DNA from 3 places in the Photobacterium sp. GJ3 genome. Region 2 is predicted to be linked to each of the others. Evidence: predicted binding sites of a transcription regulator. Region 2 holds the regulator's gene; each other region holds the start of a gene.
What was found. The regulator CRP, encoded in region 2, controls carbon source genes, mostly activating them, when cyclic AMP is high. The targets are predictions, from matches to a motif close to TGTGANNNNNNTCACA.

Region 1 (3,279 bases), 1.0 Mb from region 2:
TTGTACTCAGCCAGAATCTGCCGGTTGGGTTCGATCAGCAAATCACCGCGGTAGCCATCCACGACCACCAGTGCGTTATGCACTTTCTCCGGCACAAAATCAACGCCCATGATAGCGGGGATCCCCAGTGCGCGGGATAAAATAGCCGCATGTGAGTTTGCCGCCCCTTCCTGAGCCACCACGGCAGCGAGTTTATCTCTGGGAATACTCGCCAGCATGGCGGCTGTCAGCTCTCGGGTCAGCAGTACAATGGGCGCTTCCCACTGATGCTCGGTACCTTCCTCGTTATGCAGGAAAAATAAAAGACGCTGCCCTAACTCACGAATATCGTGAGCCCGTTCCCGGAGGTAATCGTCTTTCATATTGGCAAACCGGCCGGAATACGCTTCGACGGTCTGACGAACCGCCCATTCCGCCTGATCGCCGCCGGAAACTTTGGTGAAGAGATCCTTGCGCAGCATCGGATCATTGAGCAAGTGACTGAATAAATCGAAAATGGCCAGCGTTTCTTTATGAAGTTCACTGTCGAAGCGTTTTCGCAACCGCCGGAATTCATTGCTGGCCATCTCAATGGCAATACTGAGCCGCTCCTGCTCCGCTTCACGATCCAGGCAAGATGCCGGACAGACTGCTTCCAACCGGGGTTGATTGTCGTCCCACCAGGCTTTTGCAACCGCAACACCGGTTGATGCTGCGGACCCGGTTAAATGCAAACCATCCCGTTGATCCGGCCACATACCCTGTGCTTTTGCGTGTGCCAGAATCACCGCAAGCTGCGCTGCAAGAGTGACCATGAAAGATTCTTCGCTTTCGGTGAATTCACGCTTTTCCCGTTGCTGAATGACCAGCACGCCCAGCACTTTTCGCTGATGAATAATGGGGGTGCCAAAAAAGGAACGGAAATATTCTTCGTTGGTGCCGGGAATATGCTTGAAATTCGGGTGCTGACTGGCATCAGCTACATTCACAGGTTCAGCCTGGCGCCCCACCAGTCCGACCAGACCTTCGCCAAACCCCAGCCCGACCTGATAGGATGGCTTGGTTAAGCCTTTGGTTGCCATCAGCATATACTGCTGGCGCTGCTCATCTACAATATAGACAGAGCAGCACTCCGTCTTCATCGCATCACAAATGCTGACCACAAGGAGATCTAACGCTTCGAGTAAGGTCGGCGCGCTGGCTACTTTCTCTACGATTTCTCTCAATTGGGTCAGCATGTAGGGTTAACCCCGCCTGTGTTTTCGTTTAGATTTACGATCCTTACGCTCTTTAAACGGCATCGCCATCGCTGCAAATTCTTTCAGCGCCCGGCGATAAACATCCCGTTTAAAGGACACAACCTGACGAACCGGATACCAATAGCTGACCCATCGCCAACCATCAAATTCCGGTGTCGTGCCACGTTGCATATTCACCTTGGACTCATCGCATTCCAGACTCAGCAAAAACCACTTTTGCTTCTGCCCGATACAAACTGGTTTAGAATCCCACCGAACCAGACGTTTAGGTAATTTATAGCGCAACCAGTGTCGGCTGGAGGCCAGAATCCTGACGTCTTTTTTGGTCAGACCCACTTCCTCATACAGTTCACGGTACATAGCCTGCTCGGGAGTTTCCCCCTCATCTATACCACCTTGCGGAAACTGCCAAGAGTGTTGTCCATATCGTCGAGCCCAAAATACCTGGCCATGGCTGTTACAGATAACTATCCCCACATTAGGGCGGTATCCATCGCCATCAATCACTGGACGACCTCAAGTAAAAATATCAATTAACAGTGATTTTTTCACAGAATGCGCCTCAGGGTAAACATTCATTGTCATCAATCACTGTTTTTTCCTACCTAGCACTCACTTTATGGATAACTCCACCAAGAACCCGAGGTTATGAACAAAGAAATGAGACTTCTCCCACATTTATTCACGCTTTCTGTGGATATTTTTGTGTAGAAGCTCTGTTCTTGCCGAATTAATCAACAACCCAAGGGGATCCATCCTGATTCACCACAGTATCAACCACACAGAAAAGTTATTATCAATCAACATATTAAAACGTTACACCCGAGTTGAAATGGCTTGATTCAACCCTCATTTCAATCGGATCCAATCGCCTGGTTAAAGATCAACCAAATCTGCTGTTATCCACATCCACAGGGATGGATCGATGAAAAAACACACAACACAATGACTAAAGTCTGAACATTCCCCTGTAAATCCGTCCAGTTCAGACAATGCGCACTTTGTTCAATTTTTTACCTGTGGATATCTTTGGCACAGGATCCTGCTTTGATGGGTTGATCAACCGAGATACTGAATGTGTTAATATGAATTGTTTCGAGACGCTCACCACCAACCGGATAGCCAGATGACAATCATTCAGCAATCTCCGCCCACATCTGAATCTGAACTCATCAACAGAGCTCAGGCACTGGCCGGCTATACCTTAGGTGAACTGGCAGAACTGGCCGGGCAAACCCCGCCGCCAGACTTACGCCGGGATAAAGGCTGGGTTGGTCAACTTCTCGAATGGCATCTGGGTGCCACTGCCGGCAGTCAGCCCGTCCCGGATTTTGCCGATTTAGGCATTGAACTGAAAACCATCCCCATCAGCCATCAGGGTAAACCTCTGGAAACCACATTTGTCTGCGTCGCGCCGCTCATTGGCCTGCAAGGCATTCGGTGGGAAACCAGCCATATTCGCCATAAACTGGCCAGGGTGTTGTGGATCCCTGTTGAAGGCGAGCGGGAAATCCCTCTGGCGGAACGCCATGTCGGCTCGCCACTGCTCTGGAGTCCTTCTGTGGAGGAAGAAGCCCGCCTGAAACGTGATTGGGAGGAACTGATGGATTTCATCGTTCTGGGCCGGGTTGAACAGATCACCGCGCGACACGGTGAAGTACTTCAACTTCGCCCAAAAGCAGCAAATAGCAAAGTACTGACCGAAGCTTACGGCGCAGACGGGCAGCCGATCAAAACGCTACCGCGCGGTTTTTATCTGAAAACTCAATTCACAGCCGAGATTCTGGCCCGGCATTTCATGCTCTGAGGCCCGACCCGCTCCGGCCCTATCAGAGCGGAATAGTCATATCGTCCTGACAGCAGATTGGTTTTCCATCCGCTGAAAATTCATCGTGAGGATCGATAGTTCTCAGCGTGATTGATTTCACCCCCAGCGGCCGGAGAAACTCCCGAACCTGCTCCATATTCTGAAAATGCAGCATGTTGTCATCTTCATCTTTCAGGGGTTCTAGATGATTCTTGTATTCAACTTCCATCAGAT
Region 2 (3,279 bases):
TCGATCATATCCGCGCCGGTGTTGTGAACCGCAACCGTCAGCTGACGGGTGCGAGCGGTGATGCGCCGTTTGGTGGTCCGGGTGCGTCCGGCAACTTGCGTCCAAGTGCTTACTACGCGGCAGACTACTGCGCGTATCCGATGGCTTCTATGGAAGGAGAGGCAACCGAACTGCCTGCTCAGCTGTCTCCGGGAATCCAACTATAATTTGCTTACCCGTATTTTCGAGGGAACCGCATCATGGAAAGAGTGGAAAAATTGTTTGATGCCCTGTGGCAAGACTTCACAAACCGTCTTTGCCCGTCGGCTGCACAGGTACATGATCTGTTGACAGAGGATGCTCCGCTGCTCAACGATCATATCGCTTTGCGGACGCTTAATCTGCCGGGTGTGAGTCTGGATGTGCTGGCTGCACCTTTTATTGCGATTGGTTACAAGCCATGTGGGACTTACCATTTCGAAAAGAAAAAGCTGTACGCTGAACATTTTGAGCATCCGAATCCGGCTGCACCGAAAGTGTTTATCAGTGAGCTGCTGGTGGGTCAGTGCTCTGCGGATCTGCAAAATACCGTGCGCAGTCTGGTGAAGCAAATTCCTCAGGGTGCGATGGATAACGGCAGTTTCCTCTACGGCGGTCGTTTGTGGGAGCTGGATTTTGCAACCTACGAGAAACTAGCGGAAGAGAGCGAGTACGCTGGCTGGGTTGCAGCACATGGCTATGGTGCCAACCATTTCACCGTGAGTGTGAATCAGCTGGAGCAGTTTACTGAAGTCTCAGCGGTGAACAGCCTGCTGCGCCACAATGGCTTCAGCATCAACACCTCTGGTGGTGAAGTGAAAGGAAACCCGGAAGTCATGCTGGAGCAGTCCTCGACCATGGCCGACCGTGTTGATGTTGCTTTTACGGACGGTGTCCGCACCATCCCGGGTGGCTTCTATGAGTTTGCCAAGCGTTATCCGCAGGCAGACGGAGTGCTTTACCCTGGCTTTGTGGAAGCATCGGCAGACAAGATCTTCGAAAGTACGAATATGTAACGGATTCTTGATAAAGAAAACAGCGGCCTCAGGGCCGCTGTTTTTTTAGCTGCGACAGAACAGAAACGGATGTTCAGTGCTGGCGATCCAGAGGCAGCATCCAGTCATCTTCTCGTGCTGAAAGATCGGCCGGGCGCACATCAGCCTCTTGCTCCAGCAGTTGGCGGGGCGACTGAAAGCCGGTCATTTCTACGGAGGAAGCAAGGAAGCGGCCCATGGTAATCATTGGGCGGGGAGGCAGTTGGCTGTGCTGTGCATTCGGGGCAAAACGTTCGATATCCATCTCGTCGCATCCACATCGGTCTGATATGCCAAATGTAGCAAGGCAGCAAAGGAAGGCAACTGCAATAATGTGATATGCCTAGAGAATCCGGATGCAACGTGGAGAGAGCTTCCGGGGGACGACTGACAGGCACAAAAAAAGCCGCAATGGCGGCTTTTTGAGTACTCACACTGGTTGCATTACTTCAGGGGCTGCAGCCCCATTGGTTCAGCGAGTCCCGTAAACAACAATGGTTTTACCGTGGGCAGAAATCAGGTTCTGCTCTTCCAGCATCTTCAGGATGCGGCCAACGGTTTCGCGGGAACAGCCAACAATCTGACCAATTTCCTGACGGGTGATTTTGATTTGCATACCGTCCGGGTGAGTCATCGCATCTGGCTGTTTTGCCAGGTTCAGCAGCGTCTGAGCGATACGGCCTGTGACGTCCAGGAAAGCCAGGTCGCCAACTTTCTGGCTGGTGACTTGCAGACGACGTGCCATCTGCGCAGAAAGACGCATCAGGATATCCGGGTTGACCTGAATCAGCTGACGGAATTTTTTGAAGGAAATTTCTGCTACTTCACAAGGGGTTTTCGCACGAACCCAGGCAGTACGCTCCTGGCCTTCTTCAAACAGGCCCAGTTCACCGATGAAGTCGCCCTGATTCAGGTAGGACAGGATCATTTCCTTGCCTTCTTCATCCTTGATCAGAACGGCCACGGAGCCTTTTACGATGTAGTAGAGGGTCTCTGCTTTCTCGCCAGCATGGATCAGTGTACTCTTTGAAGGGTACTTATGAATGTGGCAGTGAGAAAGGAACCACTCCAAAGTTGGATCTGTTTGCGGTTTACCTGGAACCATATTACTTACTTCCTCTGCAGTGTGTTGCCCAACGGCGTCATTCCTTGAATTGGGGTTGGGTAGAACAATACGATTGTTTGCCAACTAGCATATTCAGTCAACGGCTGGGCTGCAAGCGCATGTGAACATTCAGACCATGAGTTTAACTTTTTTCGTCACGCTTTGCTTGATATTGCGCGGGGATAAATGAACATTTTGGACACTTTACTGTGCACATGATCACACCGTTGTGACTTAGTGATTAAATCCGGTTTTTTGATGTAAGGAGTATTGCATGCAATCACGTGTTAAATGGGTAGAAGGTTTGACTTTCATTGGACAGTCAAACTCAGGTCACAGTGTGGTGATGGACGGGAACGGCGGCAGCACCGCACCCAGTCCAATGGAACTGGTCCTGATGGCTGCAGGTGGCTGCAGTTCTGTCGATGTGGTCGACGGCCTGAAAACTGCCGGACAGGCGATTACGGCCTGTGAAGCGCAGATCAGTTCAGTCCGCCGCGAGCAGGCGCCGCGTTATTTCACATCTGCAAACCTGCACTTTGTGGTCACGGGTCATGATCTGGACGAAGCGGCGGTGGCGAAAGCTGTGGGAGAGTCGCTGGAAAAATACTGCTCTGTCTGCCTGATGCTGGGCAAAGGCGTGGCATTGACCCATTCTTATGAAATTGTCGCGGCTTAAATGCCGCGAACGGTGAATATCAGGTAAGTTGTATGATAATTCCCTGGCAAGAGATCGACCCGGACACCCTGACCCATCTGATTGAGCATTTTGTGCTGCGGGAAGGAACGGATTACGGTGAGCGTGAGCTGAGTCTTGAGCAGAAAGTGAACCGGGTCCGGCAGCAACTGGCCTGTGGCGAGGCAGTCATTATGTACTCTGAATTACACGAAACCGTGGATATCAAGCTGCGTCGGACACTGCATACAGAATAAATGCGTGAAACTGAAACTGGCGTCAGAAAACGGAAGCTGGCGTCGGAAGACAGGCCCTTGAAACTTGACGGCTTTCAATTGCCCTGTTAATAACTGTTCCGTTTGGATAAACGACAAGGTATGTCATGTCTGCAAAACACCCGATTATTGCAGTAACAGGTTCTTCCGGTGCAGGGACGTCCACCACTT
Region 3 (3,279 bases), 1.5 Mb from region 2:
ACCAACCTTTTCTTTCAGCAATAATCCCGAACCGATCGTCGCAAAAAGCGGAGAAGTCATCAGCAGTGCGATCCCTTGCCAGATCGGTACCGGATAGGCCAAAGCCCACAGCCACAACTGAATGCCAATCACAGACAGGAAAACCCGAAAACAGTGCATACCAAAATGTTGGGTTTTTAATGCCTGGCGCAGCCCGATCTTTTGAAGCCAAGGCAGCATGACAATCAGAGCGATAAAGTACTGAATCAGCCCGACAGTGGTGGAAGGCAGATGGAAGACCACACTCAGGTACTGCACCATACTGTTGACAACAGCAAAGGCTGTTCCCGCCGTTAACATCCAGCAGGCACCCTGAATTGGATTATGTCGATGAGTCATAACGTATTAATCAGATCAAAAATAATCTGGAATCATACGCTGATCACGGCAGACCTCAAAATAATTCTCTTCGAGGCATCAGGCGAAAAAAACGGCAAAACAGGATGCTTTGCCGGTTGCAAGGAAAAGAAAGAAAAAACAGGTCAGATTGCAGCGTAGGCGAGCTGTAAATCCGGACTGAAGGTTTCCAGTGTCGTCTGGGTATCTGCCAGCAGGCTGACTGGCGCACTTTTCTGCTCTACCAGTGCTGCTTCCGTTATCTCTGAAAGTGGATAGTCCGCCATATTCATGTGGATCATGGCGACTTGCAATGGTGGCAGGCTTGGATTGAATGCTGCGTTTTCTGCGTACATACCGGAAAATATCCGGCCATCTTTAGCTCTGAGTGCAACCCCAGCGAAGTTTTTGCTGTACGGTGCGTGAGATTTATCTGCCGCCTGACAGGCCGCCGTCAGCAGCGCGTCTTCTGAATCAAGCTGTAAATCATGCGTTTTATCAGACAACAGCAAATCGGTGATGCCCAGATCTGTGGGGCCGAATGATTCCGGCAGATATTCCTGCAGCGCTTTTGGCGTTCGTTCAGGGAGCTGAACCACCAGGCTTTGTGCGGTACTCAGTTCATTCATGAACTGTCGGCAATGACCACAGGGAGAGTAATTGACGGTAATATCGCTGATTCCTTCTTCACCTTTCAACCAGGCATGACTGATTGCCGATTGCTCGGCATGCACGGTTTGTGACATTGAGGTTGACTCGAATTCCATATTCGCGCCGAAATACAGGCGACCTGAAGTGCCGCGGGCAATCGCACCCACATAGAAGTTCGAAATACTGGCAATGGAATAAGCTGCAGCAATGCTGAGTAATTGAATCCGGAGTTCGGCATCGGATAACTGGCTTACTGCCATCAGGTGTTGAAATTCTTCCGGGCTCAGGGAGGCGTCAAAGCCTGGAGCGGTCATCATTGGCTTCAGTGCCTGCGACAGCTCATGGGGAAGTTTGCTTAAAGCTTCCAATACTTCAGCGCGCATAGTGATTCTCCTTATTGAATTCACTTTCGCATTGTAGAGCGTTAAGGAATATTTTTAGTGACAATGATCACCTTTGGTGTCGTGTCATTTCATTATTTTCACTGAATAGTGAGTGTTCTCACATGTTTTGTGAGAAAAATGTATGCATTTTCAATGCAGTAAAGGCCGCATAGCAATGCACTACGATTTTGCAGCGCAACGGTGGTAGCGGGCTTTTGCTGGTTACTGAGTGAATGGAAATTTACTGGAAAACAGACAAGAGAATCGGGTAGATCACAGGAGCCAGAATAGCGGTGATGACACCACATAGGACTAACGCCAGCGAACTGAATGCCCCGTCTTTATAATTTTCTTCAGCAGCTTTAGCCGTGCCTAATGCATGCGCCACCGTTCCCATGCTGAGACCTTTGGCCATCGGATGAGAAATCCGGGCCAGTTGAAACAGGGGATAACCAAGGACGGCGCCGAAGACACCCGCGATCAGCACCATAACCGCAGCCAGCGAAGGCACCCCGCCAATTTGTTCGGCAACTGCCATTGCAATCGGCGTTGTGACTGATTTGGGCAAAATGCTGGCGGCAAGTTGCAGGTCGGCCCCAAGGGCCAGGGCGATGGCGGTGCCAGTGATCATTGACAGCACGCTGCCACAAAGACCGGCGGTGACAATTACTTTCCAGCGACTGCGGATCTGAGGCAACTGCTCGTATAAAGGGAACGCCAGTGCCACGACAGCCGGCTCCAGCAAGTAGTGAATCCATTTGTTGTCTTCAAAATAGACTTCATAGGGCACCTGAAGGACCAGCAGCAAAGGAATAATCACAACCAGACAAATTAAAAGCGGGTTCAAAACAGGGTGCTGGAAGCGTTTTGATAAAAGACGGGCGAGCCAAAAAACCACTACAGTGACCAGAATCCACATCAGTCAGACTCCTTTCGCTGTACATACCAGCCGACGAATAGCAGCACGACAAGACTGCTCCCCAGCGTGCTGACCAACACTGGCAGGGCATTGGCCTGAAGCAAATCGAGATAGTTCATTAAGCCGACACCGACAGGGACAAAAAGAATCGCCATATGGCGAATCAGCAGATGACAGCTCGGTTTGGCCCAGTTCGGCGGAAGTAAGCCCGTGGAAAGTGCAGTAAACAACAAAAGCATGCCAAGAATGCTGCCTGGGATCGGAATCTGAGTCAGAGATTGAAATCCTTTCCCGGCCATGAGGAAAATGGCAATGATGGCAAATGAACGCAGGTAGCTCATATACACAAGGATGAAGATGAATGGTGTCGCAATCATACAAAAAAGATGAGATCTACACCACACTTCTTTGAGGGAAGCCGTTGATCCGGCGCAACAGATTACAAGTTCGAAACAATCACCATGGCAACGCCCGCAGCAGCCAAGAGGATGACAGACAGCTTGTGCATTAAACTGTGTTTCACAATGTGCTCGGTGGCGGACACTTTGGGTTTTGGCCGTCGTGGTTTCTGGCTTGTTTTGGCCAATGGCTCAGGCACTTGTGCAGGCAGCGTCTCTGGTTGTTGAAAACGATGGATGTGACGACAGGTTTCTTTCGGCAACGGCACTCGAAATCCGTAACGGGGTAAGACCTCGACCGGGATGGCCATCACGCCGTTCACCGTCAGCTTGCGGCGCAGGGAATTGAAGACCGACGCCAGATCGATTTGCTGAACCTGTGATAAGGAATCCTGAGGAAAAAAGGTTTTATCTGAGAGTACCTGATGACTCAGAACTTCACCGGCAAAGTAGCACAGTGCTTCCAACAGACGGGTTTCATGCAGAGTGAGTGCCGTTTCTGATTTATCCGGCCAGACAAGCAGCCTCAGATCAGGTTCAAAATCAACCCGGC

Region 1: rppH (RNA pyrophosphohydrolase) is a predicted target of CRP. The motif match lies at 1,900-1,915, and genes of this name have one in related genera.
Region 3: cdd (cytidine deaminase) is a predicted target of CRP. The motif match lies at 1,517-1,532, and genes of this name have one in related genera.

Annotation. Positions count from the first base shown of each region.
Region 1 covers NZ_CP073578.1:483,169-486,447, reverse strand. The annotation lists gene ptsP (phosphoenolpyruvate--protein phosphotransferase) at 1-1,217, opposite strand, end outside; gene rppH (RNA pyrophosphohydrolase) at 1,224-1,745, opposite strand; gene mutH (DNA mismatch repair endonuclease MutH) at 2,365-3,045, shown strand; gene KDD30_RS02225 (DUF6482 family protein) at 3,068-3,279, opposite strand, start outside.
Region 2 covers NZ_CP073578.1:3,088,518-3,091,796, reverse strand. The annotation lists gene astD (succinylglutamate-semialdehyde dehydrogenase) at 1-206, shown strand, start outside; gene KDD30_RS14370 (DUF1338 domain-containing protein) at 240-1,034, shown strand; gene KDD30_RS14365 (hypothetical protein) at 1,108-1,317, opposite strand; gene crp (cAMP-activated global transcriptional regulator CRP) at 1,525-2,157, opposite strand; gene KDD30_RS14355 (OsmC family protein) at 2,432-2,836, shown strand; gene KDD30_RS14350 (YheU family protein) at 2,869-3,090, shown strand; gene KDD30_RS14345 (phosphoribulokinase) at 3,216-3,279, shown strand, end outside.
Region 3 covers NZ_CP073578.1:1,628,854-1,632,132, reverse strand. The annotation lists gene KDD30_RS07240 (DMT family transporter) at 1-378, opposite strand, end outside; gene KDD30_RS07235 (hypothetical protein) at 370-537, shown strand; gene cdd (cytidine deaminase) at 522-1,424, opposite strand; gene KDD30_RS07225 (CidB/LrgB family autolysis modulator) at 1,651-2,328, opposite strand; gene KDD30_RS07220 (CidA/LrgA family protein) at 2,328-2,705, opposite strand; gene KDD30_RS07215 (hypothetical protein) at 2,768-3,279, opposite strand, start outside.